4 regions of the Bradyrhizobium sp. I1.14.4 genome follow, and region 1 is predicted to be linked to each of the others. Evidence: predicted binding sites of a transcription regulator. Region 1 holds the regulator's gene; each other region holds the start of a gene.
The links. The regulator LexA, encoded in region 1, represses DNA repair genes until DNA is damaged. The targets are predictions, from matches to a motif close to TGTTCNNNNTGTGTTCNG.
Positions count from the first base shown of each region.

Region 2: a site for LexA is predicted at 2,049-2,066, ahead of ruvC (crossover junction endodeoxyribonuclease RuvC). Genes of this name have one in related genera too.
Region 3: a site for LexA is predicted at 4,142-4,159, ahead of recA (recombinase RecA). Genes of this name have one in related genera too.
Region 4: a site for LexA is predicted at 1,450-1,467, ahead of ABIB78_RS33060 (type IA DNA topoisomerase). Genes of this name have one in related genera too.

Region 1 is NZ_JBNDLA010000006.1:284,373-289,979, forward strand. It holds gene ABIB78_RS15615 (hypothetical protein) at 220-372, shown strand; gene ABIB78_RS15620 (HAD family hydrolase) at 1,223-1,849, shown strand; gene ABIB78_RS15625 (molybdopterin molybdotransferase MoeA) at 1,876-3,087, shown strand; gene lexA (transcriptional repressor LexA) at 3,320-4,024, shown strand; gene ABIB78_RS15635 (hypothetical protein) at 4,263-4,691, shown strand; gene ABIB78_RS15640 (hypothetical protein) at 4,837-5,064, shown strand; gene ABIB78_RS15645 (ComEC/Rec2 family competence protein) at 5,075-5,607, opposite strand, start outside.
Region 2 is NZ_JBNDLA010000005.1:110,219-115,825, forward strand. It holds gene ABIB78_RS12650 (methyl-accepting chemotaxis protein) at 1-847, opposite strand, end outside; gene ABIB78_RS12655 (YebC/PmpR family DNA-binding transcriptional regulator) at 1,072-1,818, shown strand; gene ruvC (crossover junction endodeoxyribonuclease RuvC) at 2,097-2,624, shown strand; gene ruvA (Holliday junction branch migration protein RuvA) at 2,926-3,543, shown strand; gene ruvB (Holliday junction branch migration DNA helicase RuvB) at 3,737-4,786, shown strand; gene ABIB78_RS12675 (metallophosphoesterase) at 4,978-5,607, shown strand, end outside.
Region 3 is NZ_JBNDLA010000009.1:62,658-68,264, reverse strand. It holds gene gcvP (aminomethyl-transferring glycine dehydrogenase) at 1-1,188, shown strand, start outside; gene ABIB78_RS19745 (acyl-CoA thioesterase) at 1,369-1,806, shown strand; gene ABIB78_RS19740 (hypothetical protein) at 1,868-2,842, opposite strand; gene recA (recombinase RecA) at 2,950-4,038, opposite strand.
Region 4 is NZ_JBNDLA010000028.1:15,470-20,491, reverse strand. It holds gene ABIB78_RS33070 (hypothetical protein) at 1-1,213, shown strand, start outside; gene ABIB78_RS33065 (hypothetical protein) at 1,188-1,412, opposite strand; gene ABIB78_RS33060 (type IA DNA topoisomerase) at 1,535-3,901, shown strand; gene ABIB78_RS33055 (hypothetical protein) at 4,733-5,022, shown strand, end outside.

The DNA of each region.
Region 1 (5,607 bases):
TACGGGTCCGACGACGTGAAACCTTATTCGTCCCACATCCGTATCCGTGCATGTCAGGATTTTGCCGTCCCTCCTGGGGCTAGAACCAACGCCGTCCGTCGTATTTCAAAGCGGGCGGCGTTGCGTATTTCTGGCCTGGAACAGGACGAAGCTCCGACGTGCCCGCGCCGCTGACATTCGTGCAAGTTCCCTGACAGGAACCGGAACGGATACCAACCCATGTTAGTTGGACAGCATGATCTTGATGGATGGAGCGTCATCGCCGTGAGCCGAAAAACCTTGCAGGCACGTTCAGAGCAGGCGCTCGTCGTTATCATTCTCAGTACCGGCGCGCTCATCGCTTACCTCGGCCTGGCGCTTTCCAGATTGTGAGGCTGCGCGGCAGGACCTGCGCCAAATCCGGTGTCGCCCCTGCCACTGATTTGCCCGACGGCGCAAGCCCCCTTCGCAAAAATATTTCGGTTTATCAGCACACCCAACTCAGTGTATGGTTTGCCCGTCTCACCCGATCGAGGGGCGCTTCGCGGTCGTCACGAACGCGGCGTGAGATGCGGTGGACGCCGAGTGCGCAACTGACGAGTGCGAACGAGGCGGACGGTGAAGTCGTGTGGTCCTGACGCCCTAGCGGCCGGTGTCTCCCCGCAAAACGCGCAAGCGTTTTTGCGGAGACGGTGACAAGCAAGCCCAGTCTCGCCGGGGAGAGCACGAAGTAAGCCGTAGCCCATCGCGCAGGGAAAGCCGGACTGCTCCGGTTACACCTGTGGTCCTACCCCCGTGCTTTTTGTTGCACGGGACCCATGGGTGCAATCGGCACCCGGCTTTCCCTGCGCCCTCTTCAAGGAGGGCGGAACGAACAGCAAAGCTCGGGCAAATCATGTCGCGAGAACGTCGATGTGTGACTCACGGATCGTGCAACAAATTCGGTGCCGTCCCGGCGAAGGCCCGGGGACCCATAACCGCCGAAGGTGATTGTTGCGCGACGCTGGGGCCACAGCCGTCTTCTACAACACGACCCTGTGGTTATGGATCCCTCCGGGAGAAGCCGCGGCTTCTCCAATCAAGCATCGGCGTCTCTGGAATACTGGATCACACGCATGCGCGGGTGATGACACCGCGTGAGAATGGACCAAGCCGGAGCCAACATCAGCACCGTCGTCGCATGCCTGCCGCACAAATCGAGGACATTGCCGCCCGCCCGCAATTTTCGTACACGGTTTCCGCAATGACCTCGCAACTCTCTCCCCATTCCGTCGACGTGCTGCTGTTCGATATCGGCCGCGTCGTGATCGACATCAACTTCGAGAAGGTGATGGCGCACTGGGCGCAGCATGCCGGCTGCGCGCCGGCCGACCTCGCCACGCGCTTTGTCGTCGACGACAGCTTCAGGCATCACGAGATCGGCCGGATCGACGACGCCGCGTTCTTCGAAAACCTGCGCCAGACGCTCGGCATCAACATCACGGACGCGCAGTTCCTCGAAGGCTGGAACGCGATCTTCACCGGCGAGATGCCGGGAATCGCCCCCCTGCTCGCGGCGGCTGCCAGGCGGATGCCGCTCTACGCCTTCTCCAACACCAATCCAGCCCACGTCGCGCATTTCTCCGCCAGCCATGCCGAGTTGCTCAGCCATTTCCGGACTGTCTTCCTGTCATCGAGCATCGGCTTCCGGAAACCCGACGCCGAGGCCTACGATCATGTGGTAAAAGCGATCGGCGTGCCGGCGTCGCGGATCCTGTTCTTCGACGACCTGGCCGCCAATATCGAGGGTGCGCGGGCGCGCGGCCTTCATGCCATCCACGTGACATCGACGGATGACGTGGCAAGGGCGTTGACCGCACTTGGTATTTAAACTTTTCGAATGAAGGAGCTCTGAGCGTGGCCCTGATGCCGGTTGCCGATGCCCTGTCCGCCGTCCTCGCCGGCGCCGAGCCCCTGCCGGAGGAGATGGTCGCGCTCGATGCCGCCTACCACCGCACCCTGGCGCATGACCTCGCCGCGCTCCGCACCCAGCCGCCACAGCCGATGTCGGCGATGGACGGCTACGCCGTGCGCGCCGCCGATGCGGCCGATCTCAAGGCCCGGCTCAAGGTGATCGGCGAAGTCGCGGCCGGCCGGCCGTTCGAGCGGACGGTCGGTGCCGGCGAAGCGGTGCGGATCTTCACCGGCGGCGTGATCCCCAATGGCGCCGACGCCGTCATCATCCAGGAAGACACCAGGGTCGACGGCGACCACATCGCGATCACGGAAGCCGCAACCGCCGGGCGGCACATCCGCCCCGCCGGCGTCGACTTCCGTGAGGGCGACGTGCTGCTCGCCGCCGGCAGCCGCCTCTCCGACCGCGCGCTGTCGCTGGCGGCTGCCATGAACTATCCGGAGCTCGTGGTGCACCGCCGTGCGAAGGTCGCGGTGCTGGCGACCGGCGACGAGCTCGTGATGCCGGGCTCGAAGCCCGGCCCGGGCCAGATCGTCTATTCCAACGGTTATGCGCTGCGGGCGCTGGCGCGCGCCGAAGGCGCCGAGACCATCGACCTCGGGGTTGCCGCCGACACGGTGGAAGCGACCACCGCCGGCATCCGCCGGGCGCGAGAGACCGGTGCCGACGTCCTGATCACCACCGGCGGTGCCTCGGTCGGCGACCACGATCTGGTCAAGCGGTCGCTGGAGGCCGAGGGCGTCGACATGGCGTTCTGGCGGATTGCGATGCGGCCGGGCAAACCGATGATGCATGGCCGGCTCGGCGCGATGCGGGTAATCGGCCTGCCCGGCAATCCGGTATCCTCCTATGTCTGCGCCTTCCTGTTTCTGGTGCCGTTGATTCGGGCGCTGAGCGGCCGGAAAGCGATTCATCATGTCCGCGTCACCGCCCTGCTCGGCCGCGACCTCGCCGCCAACGACCAGCGCGAGGACTACCTGCGTGCGCGTCTCGAGGAGCGCGAAGACGGTACGCTGATCGCAACCCCCGTGGTGCAGCAGGACTCTTCGCTGCTCGGGAATCTCGCTGCGGCACGGGCACTTCTCGTGCGTCCGCCGTTTGCGCCTGCCGCTGCCAAGGGCAGCGAATGCAAGATCCTGACGCTGCCCGAATAGGGTTTTCGCCCCCCGCCGATTGTGCGTGGCCGAGCGCGTTCACCGGAAATTAAGTGGTTGCGGAACACATATCGAACATATAGTGTCCGTTCATGATTTGTTTCGAGTACTAGTGTCTACAAAATGGGAGGCCGCGAGGGAGCGCTTGTAATGAGCACCGTGCTCCTGAGGTCAGGCCCCACCTGAAAAGTCTCGGAATCGAACGACGCTATCAACCGGGGGAATACTCGAGATGCTCACGCGCAAACAGTACGAACTTCTGCGTTTCATCAATGAACGTCTGAAAGAGGCCGGTGTGCCGCCCTCCTTCGACGAGATGAAGGATGCGCTCGACCTGCGCTCGAAGTCCGGTATCCACCGCCTGATCACTGCGCTGGAGGAGCGCGGCTTCATCCGCCGCCTGCCCAACCGCGCCCGTGCCATTGAAGTCATCAAGCTGCCCGAACTGTCGGCCGGCGGCAGCAACGGCCGCCGCGGCTTCACGCCAAGCGTTATCGAAGGCACCCTCGGCAAGCGCACCAGCACGCCGCCGACCGCCGAGGACGACGGCAACCGTCCGGTCGCGGTCCCGGTGATGGGCCGGATCGCCGCCGGTACGCCGATAGAGGCGTTGCAGACGCGCAGCCACACCATCAGCGTGCCGCCCGACATGCTCGGCTCCGGCGAGCATTATGCGCTGGAAGTGCGCGGTGACTCGATGGTCGACGCCGGCATCCTCGACGGTGACATGGCGCTGATCCAGCGCAACGACGTCGCCAACACCGGCGACATCGTGGTGGCGCTGATCGACGAGGAGGAAGCCACCCTGAAGCGCTTCCGCCGCCGCGGCGCATCGATTGCGCTGGAGCCGGCCAACACCGCCTATGAAGTGCGCATCCTGCCGCCGAACCGGGTGCGCATCCAGGGCAAGCTGATCGGTCTTTATCGCAAATACTGACGGCGGCAAGGAACGAGCAACACGTCGGATCGTTCCTTGAAGGATAGCGTAGCGTGCGGCCTGCCGGATGCGCTCCGATACCTCTCACGCAGCGTCGCGTGTTTGTGATCGGGACGTTCTGCGGCAAGTCGTACAATCGCCCAGAAACGAGCAGATACTCGTTCGCTATCGTCCACTCTGGTAGAGGCCTATGCCTCAGGGAGAGGCACGGGTCGCTACCTCAATGAGGAGCCATCCGATGTGTGACTATAGTCTGCACGCCGTGGCATCGCGCCCCGCCATTGTCGGAGAGACGCTGATCACCACGACTTTTCGCGGGACGTCGACCCGCGGCTTTGCTTCGGAGAATGATCCCACCGTCGCGGTCTGCATGCTGCCGGGCACCGAGCTCGCTTTCGCCGAGAACGTTCGCTACGACAGCCGCTGGATCTGGACCAAGACGCTGAACTATCGCGTCGGCGTGTTCAACGAAGTCGAGCCCGACGTGCCCGATCGCCATCATGACGCGGTCGAATTTCCCGACGGCAGCCATGTGCTGGTGACCCAGCTCGTCGAGGGACAGCGCGTCAGCGTGCTGCAATTGCCGGCGCTGCATCCGGCGGTCGAGCACAAGCCGAAGGTTGTGGAGCGGCGGCCCTCCGCATTCGCATCGCTGTTTTTGGGTTGAACGCATCGTCGCCGCGGAATGAGCCGTTCGGCGGCGAGTGACCTAAGCGATTTCGAGCGACCCCGGATTTCGGGTTCCGGGGCGCAGCAGGAGATTTGCGTCGGCGGACGCCTTGGCGCATCATCGTGCACGGAGGACGTGCGCGGTGGTCGATAAGGTCACATGGCAAAAAGCTGGTCGCGTCACGGAGCCGGGCCGCTACATGTTCCGGTTCGGCTGGCTGACGGTGACGGCTGACGACCTGAAGGTCTGGGAGCAGTTTCCCGAGGCTTCCTTCACCCTCGTCAAGAAGCCCGACGCTGGCCCCGATTCCGACGAGTACCATCTCGGCCTGTTCGAGCTGCCTTCCGGCCCCCCACCCGACAACGGCTAATCTTCGCCCTCTAATCTTCGCCCTGCAGATCAGTCTCGGCGGGCGTCGCGTCGACAGCGGACCGCGGCGCGGCGGCAGGCGCGCGCAGCGTCGTCTCGCTCTCGCCGTCGCCGGGAATCGCCGGCGACCACGGCCGGTCGATCCCGCCGGGCTTGACCGCATCGACGGCGTAGCCGTCCCTGATCCGCCGTAGCACCAGCGCGCCGTGGCGGCGCAGCCGCTCGGCATCGATCACGGACGCCGCGCAGCCCAGCGGCGCCGGCCGCGCAGTCACGATCAGCGCCGCGCGCTCGCAATCGTCGGCCAGCGCTTCCGGCCGCGTTGCCAAGGCCACGAAGCCGCCGCCGGCGCCCAGGGTCACGCAGCCACTTGCATCGCAGGAGACGCCCTCGCCGAGCGACGCATCCGTGGCCGTGCGCGCGTCGGCGTCGGCCGCCAGCCATTCCTTCACGAGAAAGGCATCCTTCGCGCTGTGCATCAGATGCAGCCGTCCGTCGCCGCCGCGTACCGCGACGTTGCGGCCGTCGGCGGAGACCAGCACGT
Region 2 (5,607 bases), on a different contig from region 1:
CGGCTTCGCGTGTCGCACTGTCGATCTCGCCGGCGCTGGTGCCGACCGAGACGATGAAATGCGAGGCGGAGGCCGCGTTCTGGCCCATCTCGCCGGTGATCTGGTTCTGCTCGGCGACCGCGCCGTTGACGTTGTCGAACACGGGGCGGATCCTTTCGATCGCCTGCGAGATGCGGTGGACGGCGTCCGCCGATCCGGTGGCGTCCTTCTGCAGCGCCTCGATCTTCCGCGTGATCTCCTCGGTCGCGCTCTGGGTCTGCACGGCGAGCGCCTTAACCTCGGTGGCGACCACCGCAAAGCCCTTGCCCGCGGCGCCGGCGCGTGCGGCCTCGATCGTCGAGTTGAGTGCCAGCAGCGTGGTCTGCCGCGCGATCTGCGCGATCAGGTTGACGACGTTGCCGATCGCCGCCGAGGATTCGCGCAGCCGATCGACATTGGCGGTGGCCTCGCGCGCCGCGGCCGCGGCGTCGTCGGCGAGTTGGCCGGCGCTGCGCACCTGCGCGCCGATGCCCTCGGCGGAATGGGTGAAACGGTTGGCCGCTTCAGAGAACGTCGTCGCGGTGCTCTGCGCATCGCTGCTGCGGCCGGTGAGCGCATCGGTGCGCGCGCGGATGGTCGCAAGCTTGGCTGCCGTCGCTTCGGCACCGTCGGCAACCGAGCCCGCGGCACGTTCGAGCTGGCGGATCATCGCGCCGAGCTCGAGTTCCAGCAGTTCCAGGATTTCCTTGGCCGAATCACCGGACGAATCAGTCTCGGTCGAGACTTCAGGCGCAGCATTTGGAACCTGCGGCGCGACGGCCGGCGCAGCCGGCTCCGGCACTTGCTTTCGAAACAAACCGAACGCCATGGGGGCTCTTTGGGGCTTCTGGGAGTTGCCTTGGAAAGTTGCAGCGGGACGGGGCGATCCTCGCATCCGGTCGTGAAGTCATGGTTAACAAGTGCCTCATATTCCGGCATGCGGTAGTATTCCTCTGCCGGAGGGCCCCGCCGATCCTTTGATTTTGACCGATAGGGGCCTATAAGGCCGCGTTTTCCACCCTGATCAGACACTAAGCTCCGAAGAGACGTCGCATGGCCGGCCATTCCCAATTCAAGAACATCATGCACCGCAAGGGCCGGCAGGATGCCCAGAAGTCGAAGCTTTTCGGCAAGCTGGCCCGCGAAATCACCGTGGCGGCCAAGCTCGGCACCCCGGATCCTGCGATGAACCCGCGGCTGCGCGCCGCCGTGGTTGCGGCCCGCGCCGAGAACATGCCGAAGGACAATATCGATCGTGCCATCAAGAAGGCGATCGGCGGTGAGGGCGAGAACTATGACGAGATCCGCTACGAGGGCTATGGTCCGGGCGGCGTCGCGGTGATCGTCGAGGCGCTGACCGACAACCGCAACCGCGCCGCCTCCGACATCCGCTCGTTCTTCACGAAATCGGGCGGCAATCTCGGCGAAACCGGCTCGGTCGCCTTCATGTTCGACCATACCGGCATCATCGAATACGACGCCAAGGTCGCCTCCGACGATGCCATGCTGGACGCCGCGATCGAGGCCGGCGCCGACGACGTGGTCTCCAGCGAGGCCGGCCACGAGGTCTACGCCGCGCAGGACACCTTCCGCGAAGTAGCAAAAGCGCTGGAGGCGAAGTTCGGCGAGCCGCGCAAGGCGGCGCTGACCTGGAAGCCGCAGAACACCGTCTCGGTCGACGACGAGACCGGCGAAAAGCTGTTGAAGCTGATCGACCTGCTCAACGAGCACGACGACGTGCAGAACGTGTTCGCCAATTTCGAGGTGTCCGACGCGCTGATCGCTAAGATGGGCGGCTGACGCGCGTTGCTCCACTGTCATCGCCCGGCTTGCCGCCTCCGCTGAAGCTTCGGCGTGCCTGAATCCGTGACCCCCATCGAAGCCTTGGCGTAGACGGGACCGGGCGATCCAGTATTCGAGAGGCCTGCGTTTGATCCGAGAAGCCGCGGCGTACTGGCTCGCCGCTTTCGGGGATGACGAGTAGGGCTGGATGACGAGCACGGTGCGATGATACGCGGAGCAGGGGACGGCGCTCCGTTTGTGTTTCGTTCTCCCGGCGCAGGCGGTATCACTAGCCCATGACATCGCAGCCGATTCGCTCTCCCGTCCGTATCATCGGTATCGATCCGGGTCTCCGCCGCACCGGCTGGGGCGTGATCGAGACCGAAGGCAACCGTCTGGTCTATGTCGCCTGCGGTTCGGTCGAGCCGCCGGACGATCTGCCGCTGGCGAACCGGCTGCTCGCGATCCATGAAGGGCTGGCCGCCGTGCTCGGCGACTACAGGCCGGCGGAGGCGGCGGTCGAGCAGACCTTCGTCAACAAGGACGGCGTTGCCACGCTGAAGCTCGGTCAGGCCCGCGGCGTCGCCATGCTGGCGCCCGCAATGTTCGGTATCTCGGTCGCCGAATACGCGCCGAACCAGGTCAAGAAAACCGTGGTCGGCGCCGGTCATGCCGAGAAGAACCAGATCCAGGTGATGCTGAAGATCCTGCTGCCGAAGGCCGAGCCGCCATCCGCCGACGCCGCCGACGCGCTCGCGGTCGCGATTACGCATGCGCATCACCGCCAGAGCATCGCGCTGCGCCTCAGGGTGGCGAGCCTATGATTGACGATTGCGACTTCGCGCGACGTGAGGGGCGCACGCTCGTCAAGCTCCCTCCCCCCTTGCGGGGGAGGGCTGGGGAGAGGGGTAAGCCCCAGGCGACGGCCTATGAAATGCAACGACATGGCGTCAACGAAGCGCGCGATACAATCGAGCGCGGTGCGAGTGCTTATCGCGTCATGCGTGCGGCGATCGAACAAGCGGCACCCCTCTCCCTAACCCTCCCCCGCAAGGGGGGAGGGAACCCTTCCGCTGGTGCCTCCCTCACACGTGTCGAAGCGAGCATCCAATCCGGGTGGTCCTCATGATTGGCAAGCTCAAGGGCCTGATCGATTCCTATGGCGAGGATTACGTGATCCTCGACGTCGGCGGCGTCGGCTATCAGGTGCATTGCGCCAGTCGCACGTTGCAGGCGCTGCCGTCGCCGGGCGGCGCCGCCGTGCTCTCGATCGAGACCTATGTCCGCGAAGACCAGATCAAGCTGTTCGGCTTTCGCTCGGATCTCGAGCGCGAATGGTTTCGCCTGCTGCAGACCGTGCAGGGCGTCGGCGCCAAGGTCGCGCTCGCGGTGCTCGGCACGCTGCCGCCGACCGATCTCGCCAACGCGATCGCGCTGCGTGACAAGGCAGCGGTGGCGCGCACGCCGGGGGTCGGGCCGAAGGTCGCCGAGCGCATCGTCAGCGAGTTGAGGGACAAGGCGCCGGGCTTTGCCGACGTCGATCCCGCCGTGGTGCAGTTGTCAGGCGCAATCGACAACAACCGCGCGCCACGCCCGGTCACAGACGCGATCTCCGCGTTGGTCAATCTCGGCTACGGCCAGCCGCAGGCCTCCGCCGCCATCGCCGCCGCCTCGCGCAGCGCCGGTGAGAAGGCCGAGACCGCGCAGCTGATCCGGCTCGGCCTGAAGGAATTGTCGAAGTGAATAGTCGATACTCGCGTGAGCCGTTCTTCACCTCGCCCCGCTTGCGGGGAGAGGTGGGATCGCGCAGCGATCCGGGTGAGGGGGTACAGGTCTCTCCATGCGCATCGCCGGGCCGAGAGAGCCCCTCACCCCGACCCTCTCCCCGCAAGCGCGGGGCGAGGGGGAACTACCAGCCCCGTGTTAGTCTCGCATCATGAACACGCCCTCGCGCATGGTCACGCCCGAACGCCGCTCCGACGATGTCGGCGACACCGCGATGCGTCCGCAGTCGCTGACCGAGTTCGTCGGCCAGGCCCAGGCGCGCAAGAATCTCTCGATCTTCATCGAGGCCGCGAAGAAACGCGGCGAGGCGCTCGATCACGTGCTGTTCGTCGGCCCCCCCGGCCTCGGCAAGACCACGCTGGCGCAGATCGTCGCGCGCGAGCTCGGTGTCGGCTTCCGTGCCACCTCCGGCCCGGTCATCGCGAAGGCCGGCGATCTCGCGGCGCTGCTCACCAATCTGGAAGAGCGCGATGTGCTGTTCATCGACGAGATCCATCGCCTGAGCCCGGCGGTCGAGGAAGTGCTCTATCCCGCGATGGAGGATTTTCAGCTCGACCTGATCATCGGCGAAGGTCCCGCGGCGCGCTCGGTGAAGATCGAGCTGTCGAAATTCACGCTGGTCGGCGCGACGACGCGCGCAGGCCTGCTCACCAACCCGCTACGCGACCGCTTCGGCATTCCGATCAGGCTCAATTTCTATACCGAGGAAGAGCTCGAGAAGATCGTCACCCGCGGCGCCCGCGTGCTCAACATCGGCATGAGCCCGGACGGCGCCAATGAGATCGCGCGCCGTGCCCGCGGCACGCCGCGCATCGCCGGCCGCCTGCTGCGCCGCGTGCGCGATTTCGCGTCGGCCGCTGATGCCGACGCCATCGACCGCGGCATCGCCGACCGGGCGCTGAGCGCGCTCGAGGTCGACAGCGCCGGGCTCGACGCGATGGACCGGCGTTATCTCACCACCATTGCCTTGAACTATGGCGGCGGACCCGTCGGCGTCGAGACCATGGCGGCGGCGCTGTCGGAGCCGCGCGATGCGATCGAGGACATCATCGAGCCCTATCTGATCCAGTGTGGCTATCTGCAACGCACCCCGCGCGGCCGGCTCCTGACCTCGCATGCCTTCCGCCATCTCGGTCTCGCCGAGCCGAACCGCGATCCCTCGCAATTCGGCCTGTTCGGCGGCAATGGCGACGAGGACTGAGTCCGCGCTCCCGAAGACGTGAAAAGACGTGTTGATGCAGCGTATCGCGCTGCCGGTAACCTTGCCCGCTAACCATTGCGACGTCCCTGCAGGCCGTCTGCACAAACGCGGCCCAATTTCGCTCCAATCAAAGGGCCTATGATCGCTTGGAGCGCTTCCAGGAAGCGCCAGGCATCACCGATCACACGTCCATGATTTCACGTCGAAGCTTTCTACGCACCGCCGGCGGATTGACCGCCGCCACCGCCTCGACCGCGGCCTACGGCGTCAGCGAGCCGGTCGTCCGCCTCGCGCTCACGCGTTACGATCTGTCGCCCCGGCAATGGCCGGCGGACTTTCCGCTCAGGATCGCTGCGCTCGCCGACATTCACGCCTGCGATCCCTGGATGTCGCTCGACCGCATCACTGAGATCGTCGAGCGGACCAATGCGCTGAATGCCGACATCATCGTGCTGCTCGGCGACTATGTCGCGGGGCTGCGCCACGTCACGCGGTTCATTCCGGCCTCCGAATGGGCTGCGGTGCTGAAGGGCCTGAAGGCGCCGCTCGGCGTGCATGCCGTGCTCGGCAATCACGATTATTGGGACGACAAGACGGTACAGCGGCAAGGGCAGGGCACACCCGTCGCGCGCCGTGCGCTGGAGCGCACCGGCATCCCGGTCTACGAGAACGACGCAGTGCGGCTGGTCAAGGGTGGCCGTGCGTTCTGGCTCGCGGGTCTCGGCGACCAGCTCGCCTATCTGCCGGCGCGGCGCTATCGCGAGGTCCGGCGCATCGGCGTCGACGATCTCAACGCCACGCTCGCCAAGGTCACCGACGAC
Region 3 (5,607 bases), on a different contig from region 1:
CAGGGCGAATATGCCGGGCTTCTCGCCATCCGGGGCTATCACCTCGCGCGCGGCGAGCCGCACCGCAAGGTCTGCCTGATCCCCTCCTCCGCGCACGGCACCAATCCGGCCTCAGCCGCGATGGTCGGCATGGAGGTCGTGGTGGTGTCGTGCGATGCGCGCGGCGACGTCGACGTCAGCGACCTCCGCACCAAGGCGGAGAAGCATTCGAAAGACCTCGCCGCTGTGATGATCACCTATCCGTCGACCCACGGCGTGTTCGAGGAGCATATCAGCGAGATCTGCGACATCGTGCACGCGCATGGCGGCCAGGTCTATCTCGACGGCGCCAACATGAACGCGCAGGTCGGGCTGTCGCGGCCCGGCGATTACGGCGCCGATGTCAGCCATCTCAATCTGCACAAGACCTTCTGCATTCCGCATGGCGGCGGCGGCCCCGGCATGGGCCCGATCGGCGTCAAGGCGCATCTTGCGCCTTATCTGCCAAGTCATCCCGAGAATCGCCATCCCGCAACCGACGGCGCGATCGCGCACGCCATCGGTCCGGTCTCGGCCGCACCGTTCGGCTCGGCGTCGATCCTGACCATCTCCTACATCTACATCCTGATGATGGGCGGCGAAGGGCTCACACGCGCCACCGAGATTGCGATCCTCAATGCGAACTACATCGCCGCGCGGCTGCAGCCGCACTTCCCGGTGCTGTATCGCAACGCCAAGGGCCGCGTCGCGCATGAGTGCATCGTCGACCCGCGGGCGCTGAAGACCACCAGCGGCGTCACTGTGGACGACATCGCCAAGCGGCTGATCGACTACGGCTTCCATGCGCCGACCATGAGCTTCCCGGTGGCGGGCACGCTGATGATCGAGCCGACGGAATCGGAATCGAAGTTCGAGATCGACCGGTTCTGCGACGCCATGATCGCAATCCGCAACGAGATCGCGGAGATCGAGAAGGGCCGCTGGAAGGTCGAGGCCTCGCCGCTGCGCCACGCGCCGCACACCGTCCACGACATCGCCGACGACGCCTGGAACCGGGCCTACACCCGCGCCGAGGGCTGCTTCCCCGCCGGCGTGTCGCGTTCCGACAAATACTGGAGCCCGGTCGGCCGCGTCGACAATGTCTATGGCGATCGTAACCTGGTGTGCTCGTGCCCACCGGTCGAGGATTACGCGCAGGCGGCGGAATAGCCGGGCAACGTGCTTCGGGGGGACTTGCGTCGCCCGGACATCAAAACACGGGTTGAGCCCTCCGGCTCAACCCACCATCTACAACGAAAAGAATTCGTCGTTTCGCTCGTCCGCGACCCGCACCGGCCGAAGCGGATCGCGAGACGAACGATAACGAGGGCCGCCCGGGCAGGAGGAAACATGCGCGAGGAATTCTGGTTTCATTTCCCGTTTCGCGTCCGCTATTCCGAGGTCGACGCGCAGGCCGTGGTGTTCAACGCCCACTACCTCACCTATTTCGACACCGCGATCACCGAATATTTTCGCGCGCTCGGCTACGACTATCTCGGCGAAGTGGCGCGGACCGGCATCGACTTCCACACCGTGAAGTCGGTGGTCGAGTACAAGGCGCCGATCCGGTTCGACGAGGACATCGAGGTCTGCGTGCGGGTCGCACGGATCGGCCGTTCCTCAATCGTGCTTGCGCTCGCGATCTTCGCCAAGGGCTCCGAGGACCTGCGCGCGACCGGCGAGATCATCTGGGTCGCGACCGACCAGAAGACGCATCAGTCGGTTGCCGTGACGGAGGACTTGCGGACGCTGATCGCAAGCCGGGAAAAGGCGCTGGCGCAGGGGTAAGCCGATTGCCAATCCGCGTTGTGCGGATTGAGTCATAACGGGTCCGCTCCCCGATCAGGCGTTAGCCTTTGACTAGTGTCGGAGCCCAGCGCCAGAGATTGTCATTGGTAAGATGCGTGCCTCCCCACCAGCGATCGATCGGATTATGACGACTGAAGTCCTCCTGGTGCGCGAGGATGGCCTTGCCAAACTCAGTCAGCGACAGTCGGCTTCGCTGATAGGCCTCCATGCGGGCTCGCAAATTCTCAGGGGCGATGATGCGCAACTCATCGTCGAGCCCGACGATCGCGGGCTGCGGTCCATGCGCGAGGCCCTGGAGCAGCCTGCCGATTTCCATATCGTTGAATACGCCGCGCTGACGGAAGCCGCGAAGGTAGAACAGCGCGTTGGTACCCATGAAACCCGCCGCGATCAGCTCGAGCAGGCGCATTTCCGTGGCACCGAGCCCTGTTGTGCTCCACGGCAGCTCCCGAAGCAGGTCAAGCAGCGCCGGTCTTAGCAAGGGTAAGCCACTCAGGTCCCGATGCAACGCATCGAAACAGGCCTCGGGAGTGGTCGCTCGATAGGCCTGCCAGCATACGGCCGCTGTCTCGATGTCCGCCGGTCTGATGTTGACAAGCGGCACCTCGTTCCATCCACGCCACGTCTCGCTCATTGTCCTCAGCTCGAATCCGACGAGACGCAATTGCAGCTTGGCTGCCATTTCGGGCCACGCCCTGAAAAGGTCCAGCAACCAAATCAGCTGCAATTGATCGTTGGGGTCCGGGTCAAACCATAGTTCAAGAGCATCGAAAGGCGCGCAATAATCGCTGAACGCAAGATCCTTGCAGGCTTTGGCATGCTGAGACCGAGAGCACCAATCCGACCAATGATTTCCGGAAGCCTGATCCGCTCGCGCACCAAAATAGGCATCGAGCTGCAGTGACGAAGGCAACGATCCCCAGGCAAACCGAAAACAAACCGGAAGAACGTCCTCGGCCAGACCTACACGCTCCAGATCGGTGCCGGACGGACCGGTCAAGATCAGACGTCTCATCGGTTCAACTCACTGAACGCCAGCGTCAAAACGAAACGGGCGCCGAAGACGTCGGCAACTCAACGTCCTCAGCGCCCGCTTGCAGCGAAATGATTGAGCCTTGAGGCTTACTCGTCGGCGGGCTCCTCGCCCTCGGCGTCGCGCTCGGGCGTGCCGGCGAGGATCTGCTCGGAGATCAGGCCGGAATTCTGCCGGATCGCGGCCTCGATCTTGGCGGTGATGTCGGGATTCGCCTTCAGGAATGCCTTGGAATTCTCGCGTCCCTGGCCGAGCCGCTGGCTGTCATAGGAGAACCAGGCGCCCGATTTCTCGACGATGCCGGCCTTGACGCCGAGGTCGAGGATCTCGCCCATCTTGGAGACGCCCTCGCCGTACATGATGTCGAACTCGACCTGCTTGAACGGCGGTGCCAGCTTGTTCTTCACCACCTTGACGCGGGTGGTGTTGCCGACGACCTCGTCGCGCTCCTTGATCGCGCCGATGCGGCGGATGTCGAGACGGACCGAGGCATAGAACTTCAGCGCGTTGCCGCCGGTGGTGGTCTCCGGCGAGCCGTACATCACGCCGATCTTCATGCGGATCTGGTTGATGAAGATCACCATGGTATGGGACTTGTTGATCGAGGCGGTGAGCTTGCGCAGCGCCTGGCTCATCAGGCGCGCCTGCAGGCCCGGCAGCGCATCGCCCATCTCGCCCTCGAGCTCGGCCTTCGGCACCAGCGCCGCGACCGAATCGATCACCAGCACGTCGACCGCACCGGAGCGCACCAGCGTGTCGCAAATCTCCAGCGCCTGCTCGCCGGTATCGGGCTGCGAGATCAGGAGCTCGTCGATGTTGACGCCGAGCTTGCGCGCATAGACCGGATCGAGCGCGTGCTCGGCGTCGATGAAGGCGCAGATGCCGCCCTTCTTCTGGCCTTCCGCCACGGTGTGCAGCGCCAGCGTGGTCTTGCCCGACGATTCCGGCCCGTAGATCTCGACGACACGCCCCTTCGGCAGACCGCCGACGCCGAGCGCAATGTCGAGCCCCAGCGAGCCCGACGACACCGTCTCGACATCCATCGAACGGTCGTTCTTGCCGAGCTTCATCACCGAGCCCTTGCCGAACTGCCGCTCGATCTGGGAGAGCGCGGCTGAGAGGGCCTTGGACTTGTCCATGGAGGATCCTTCGACGATACGCAGTGCGGTGGCGGACATTTGGGATGTGCTCCTTATGGCGGGGATTCGCTAGCGGGAAAAACGGGCGATGAGATCAGGCGGAATGCGTTGTTGACTGGAACCTCGTACCACGTTTGTTCTATGTTCGCAATATGTTCTTTCAGGCGGATAGGTGCTGTCCGCATTTAAAGCTCAGTGTCCTAAGTTGATTTTGAGAGTGTCCAAATTACGATTAAGCGAACATCAACCAAGGCTTAGCGCCTGTTCTCGGTAGGACTACTGAGTCGGCAATCCGATGTTCTGCCCATAGCAATTGTTATGGTCCGCCAACTGTTCTTTTCCACAGCGCAGAAGTCTTACGGGGTTCTCCGTGGATGAACAGAGTTCCTAAGAGTTAGTGCGGTACCGGTTTCCCACCTTGCCAGATCCAAGCCTCCGTCGGCATCCAGTAGTGCACTTTCCCGCAATACGGACACTGGGCCGGAAGCGCGACACTTGGCAGCGTCTCAAGGATGACCGTCTCAGTGTCCAAGCCGGTCTGAACGGGCCTTCCCGTCTTCGGGCAACGGATCAAAATGTCGGGCATGAGCAATCAATCTTTCACCGACCCCGAACATAGTTCCGCCGCTCCAATTTCATCAAACTAGCACAAGCGAGATGGGAAGCGGCACGATGAAGAAAACGGACGTAACTTGTCGATGCTGCGGCGCGGGCTTCCGACGATTGGAGTTGTCGTCCCAACCTGGCTCCAAGGGCGAATATCATTGCCCGGCATGCGATACGACGCTGGAGAAGCTCGACGGCGAACACCTCGTTGCCTACCGGCTCACGATCCAGCCAAAGACCGTGAGAGCAATGAGGGGCAATGGGGCCGCCGGCCGCATCTAATCGACGGCCCCTAGCCACTTGAAATGCCTCTTAACCGAAGATGGCAGTAGCTAAGCCAGCAGTATCGCAAAGTCGTTTTGCAGTTTTGTGAAGGGCGCCTCTCTGCGTGCAACAGTGTCGGGGTTTCCCGCCCCGAGTGGCCGCGCTGCGCTCGTTCCTATGCGCGCCAAACCTACCTCGTCGGAGGTATTAACTTTTACGCGTTTTCGTGCAGACTTATCCTCATCAGGATTTTGCACATCCTTCCTGGGGCTAGAAGCTAGCGCCGCTCCGCATGTATTTTAAGCGGGCGGCGTTTGTGCGCTTGGCAGCGCCGCAAACGACAAAGGCCCCAACGGGGGCTAGTGCGTCAGGGCCTCTGCGTCCTCTATCCGGAGCGCCATACTCAACTCTCGTTCCGGACGAGAGCGCAATTCACCATATCGCGAAAGCGCGAACGGGGAAGCGGACCCTCCTGGGTTACCTCCATTTGACAAGTGTCCTAATTCCCATCCGAGACTGTCCTAATTAGGACAACACCGGCGGATAGGTGCTGGCTTGTTTTAACCCGTAGTGGCCTAATCTGATTTTTGCAGTGGCCTGTTTTGGTTTTACCGAATGGCAACCAAGGCTTAGCCGATGGTCTCGGTAGGACTACTGAGAGGGCCAGCAAATGTTCTGGCCCCATAATTTCCTGTGGGTCGCGATCCGTTCCTATCATTCGGAGCGCGAATGTTTACT
Region 4 (5,022 bases), on a different contig from region 1:
GCCAATTAGAACAAACGCTGACTATGAAGCGGCTTTAGATCGCATTTCCGAGCTGATGGATGCGCATGCCGGTACGCCTGAAGGAATTGAATTGGATGTGCTCGTTGACCTTGTTGAGCTTTATGAATCCAAGAACATCCCTATGGGCGTTCCGAGCCCCGTCGCCGCTATCGAATTCCGTATGGAGCAGGCAGGTCTATCTGCGCGCGATCTAGTGCCACTTATCGGGAGTCGGGCCAAAGTCTCTGAAGTTCTCTCTGGTAAGCGGCAGATTACCATGACGATGGCGCGCGCCCTTCATGAGCACCTAGGCATTCCCAGTGACGTTCTGCTCAAAGCAAGCTCCGTGGCGGGCAATCAAGAGTTCGGGATCGATTGGGCTAAATTTCCGATCACCGAAATGGTGAAACGTAAATGGCTTCCAAAGCGCCCGAGGGCGGTTCAGCATGCCGAAGAAATTATGCGGGGGCTGATGCACCGAGCCGGGAGAACGAGTCTGGTTGTTGAGGCTATGTACCGAAAGAATGACCATGTTCGTGCAAATGCGAAGGCTGATCCGTTCGCTTTGAATGCGTGGTGTTTGCAGCTGCTGGCGCTGGCCTCGGAGACGAAGCTGCCTAAAGAGTTTAAGCCGGGAACCGTAACTCCGGATTTCCTGAGCCAAGTAGCGAAGTTGAGCTGGTCCGAGAACGGTCCACTCTTGGCCAAGGAATTTCTTGAAAAGAACGGCATTCATCTCATCATCTTGGAGCATTTTCCGAAGACGCACTTGGATGGAGCCGCACTGAAATTAGCCGATGGCACGCCCGTTATTGGGCTGACTCTGCGATATGACAGGATTGATAATTTCTGGTTCTGTTTGCTTCACGAACTGGCGCACGTCGGAAGACACTTTGAAAATGCGGTAGACGTTGGGTTCGTTGATGATCTCACGTTGCGTGAAAACGTCGGCGTGAGCCGCGATGTAAGAGAGGAAGAGGCTGACCAATGGGCTGAAGAAGCATGTGTTCCTCGGTCCATTTGGGACAATAGTGACGTGCGGTTTCATCCCACTGCAACAGGGGTGATCAATCTGGCGGGTGCGCTTCAGATCCATCCCGCTATCGTCGCAGGTCGAGTGAGGCATCAGTTTCGAAATTATCGTTTGTTGTCGCATTTTGTTGGCACAGGTGAGGTGCGAAAGCATTTCAAGAATTGTGAACAGCCAGCTTGAAAGCGAGAAGGCTATGTCGGGTGAACTCGCGGTCGATCAAGCAGTTAATGGCGACTGCGCCGACGTGACAATCTTTGCAGGATAACGCCACAGCGCGCATTACAGCGGCGTTTGGATTGAAACATTCCGTGGGTTCGCCAGGGCAATCCCCGTCGGCGGCGACGAACGGCAGCGCGACAAAATAGGTGACTTCAGCCATGGCCTGACTCCAACTGCTTGACCTGACCGGCGAATAATGTTCTTGATATGTTCTTTTGTCAATCTGGCCTGACCATGACGAATGAGCGACCCGCAAGCTGGCGAATGCCCTCCGCGAAGCAGATGGAAAAGCTGGCGTCGGAGGCTGCTCGTCGGCGCGATATCGAGAGGCCGGATCCGGCAGCGAACCGCATGGTGCCGGGTCAATCATGGGATGGAGTCCTGTCCGATCCACGCGCCGGTCTGGCAGATCAGATCGTTATCACCGAGAAAACCAGCCAGGCCAAAGACGTCCGCGCCGCAATTGGTTCGCGCTACGGTGATGTTCTTCCAGCAGAGGGCCATTTGTTCGATCTCCTCGAACCAGAGGAGGTCGTCCCGGCCTGGAAGCGGTGGTCGCCAATACTTCTGCGGCCTGAAGGTCTTTACGGAACGCGCCCGGCAGAGGGTGGCAACAAGGCCGCTAAGCTCAAGGCTATTCGCGAGGCGTTGCGCACTGCCAAACGAGTTTGGCTTGCAACCGATTGTGACCGCGAGGGCCAGCTAATCGGTCAGGAAATTCTTGAGCATTACAAGTATCGCGGTCAGGTGATGCGGGTGCTGTTCACCGCGCAGGATTCGCAGACCATCCGCGACGCATTTGGTCGCGCAAAACCTAATATCGAATATGCCCGGCTGTACGCCGCCGCTGTGGCGCGCCGACAGGCTGATCAGATTTACAATCTCTCACTCACTCGCGCCGCAACCGTCATCCTGGGGCAGGGCGCGCGAAGAGTGATTGGAGTTGGTCGTGTAAAGACGCCGACATTAGCCATTGTATGCAAGCGCGAGCTGGAAATTCGAAACTTCGTGCCGCTTGCCTATTTCGAAATTGTCGCCACCGCGAAGGTTGCGGACGGGCAATTCCAGATGCGGCATGCGCCGCAGGACCGAATTGTTAAGCGCGAAAGGGCGGAGGCCGTCGTCAAGGCGGCTGAAGGTTTCGAGGGCGCGCTTGCCGTGCGCGTCGAGGATAAGCGGCAAGGGCCACCCAAGCTGCATGATTTGCCGTCGTTGCAGAAAGTCTGCGGCTCGCGCTTCGGCTGGTCAGCCAGCAAAACGCTCGAAGTGGCGCAGGAGCTTTATGACGGCCAGGGCAAGAAGATTGTCACCTATCCTCGTGCCGAAGTGCGTTACCTGCCGCAAAACTTGATATCGGACGTGCCGCGAATCATATCCGCACTGCGGGTGGGCCAATCGTTCGGCGCGATTCCTGTACCCGAGCCGCCGATGATTCGTAGAGGTACGAGCGGCACTTTCTACGACAAGGGGCTTGAGGGTGCGAGCCATCATGCCGTCATTCCCAATGTCAACACCATCGACAAACTGCCGGAGGTCTGGCCCCGTCTGTCATCTGACGAGAGGAAGCTCTTTGACGTCATCGCGCGGGCATATCTAGCCGCCCTGATGCCCGACTTCCGTTACCGGCAGACAACCGCAACGCTCGATGTGCGCGGCTTCGAATTCCGCGCAGCCGGTCGCCAGCCTATTGATCTCGGCTGGCGAGCCGCATTCCCGGAGTGGCAACCTGCCGACGAAAAGGGCGATGAGGCGCAATTGCTGCCACCGCTGCGCAACGGCGAGACCGCGCAACTGCAAGATCCAAAAATTGAGAACAAGGAGACCCGGCCGCCGCCGCGTTATAACGAAGGTACTCTGATCGAGGCTATGCAGAATGCCTGGCGTTTTGTTGATGACGAGGTTCTGCGGGATCGCTTGAAGGAAGCCAAGGGTATTGGCACGCCTGCGACCCGAGCCGAGATCATCGGTGGGCTTAAGAAGCAGGGTTTTCTGATTGCCCAGGGAAAGAATATTGTGCCGACCGAGACCGGCCTGTCGTTGTTCGGCGTTCTCAAACAAGCCGACCCGGCGCTGGTCGATCCAGGCGTGACGGCGCAACTTGAATGCCTGCTCGACGACGTCGTTGTAGGTAAACAGGAGATGGTCGGCGCGATTGACGCCGTATGCGATGCCGCCGAGCGCATTATCAGAAAGCTGAAAGAGGGTGCTACCGCGGGGGTGCCTTTTTTGCTTGGCAGTGCAGGGGACAATGGCACAGGAACGTGTCCACCGACGCCTGCCATGAAACGCTTTGCTGACAGCCTTGTCCGGCAAAAAGGCATCAAACCACCACCCGGCTACAAGACGTCGATATCGATCTGCCGCAAATTCCTTAGCGAACATGCGCCTAAAAAGTCCGACTGTAAAACAGCCGGTAAGCTCGGCCTCAAACCGGTAAGTGCAGCACAGTTGCTGTACGCCAAAAAGCTAGCGCAGCGGAACGGACTCGTCATACCCGATAATGCGAGGGTCAGCTCGGCTGCGATGTCTGCATGGATCGACGCAAATCGAGGTAAAAAACGCAGCAAGGTTAAAAACCTCCAGCAGGCCGGTGGGGTCGGCTGCACCCCAGGCTGTACCGCCGAAGAGGTCTCGAAAACGAAAAGTTAACGCCGCTTCGACGGCTCCCGTATCAGCAGACTCAAGCGTGACGCCGCTGCGGATTCCTTATGGCAACAAGGAACCGCATCGTGTACGATAGAGTGAGCCGATAGGTCTGCTCCGAGCGTGTCGAACTCCATGAGCAGCGACCGCAGCAATTGGCCAACCAGATCGCCCAAAAGGTACGTTCCTCCGAGACGTCCCTTCACCATCAGATCGAACATCTAATCTCACGGCGGGTCGCAGACGATGGACCGGAGAGGTTCGATCCGCTTCGCCGCGAGCGTCTCTACGGGCGCGCCAAAAGGCCGATTGATGCGATGGCCGCGATGGTCGGAATAGAGGCTTGGAGCCAGGGCGCTCAGGTGCTGTTCGTAAGTGCGTGATCCCTCCCGGCTCGAGCAGCGAAAGGGCCCCATTCAGCGTATCGGTCAATTGCGCGACATGATCCACGTTGTGATCATGCGCTATGCCGGCACCGTTGAAGATGACGTCTACTCGGTCTTGTCCGAGCGGTTCCTGTCACTGGGATTGCTGGCTATCAAGGGGTTCCCTTGGGGCCGAGGTCGAGGGGATACTCCCATGCTCCGCGCGTGAAGGCTTTTCATGTTTATCGTATTGCGTGAATGTTTTTCGCGGTATAAGAGGCATTTTCGGCTCGAAGGCTAAATTGAGAGTGAAATTCACGGCCGAGAATGTTTTTCATGGATTCGGTGCCATGCAGACAAGGTTTTCAGGACCCGTGAGCGTTTTTCATGACTGGAGGCTGCCGGAGGTGGCAACTCCTGTTGGCTATGCTGCGCTGATAGACGCCTACAATCTATCCGTCCCGATCCCGCGATGCTTTCCGCCATCGGAACAAAGCACCGTATCATTGAGCAAGGGGGATGGCGCATCTACACGCCGCGCCATGCGCCGGACAAGACACTTGAGGGACATCTCACCTTCGCTCTCAAGAATGAAGGACTCGACCTTGCAATCCTGAAGCGGCTTTTCCTCGTCGTGAACGAGGATCAGATTGCGGACCTTGTGAGACAGAAGCCGGCCGGTCTCTACACTCGTCGCATCTGGTTTCTCCATGAATGGCTGCTGGAGCGCCAAATCGATCTGCCTGCGGCAGATCAGGTCTC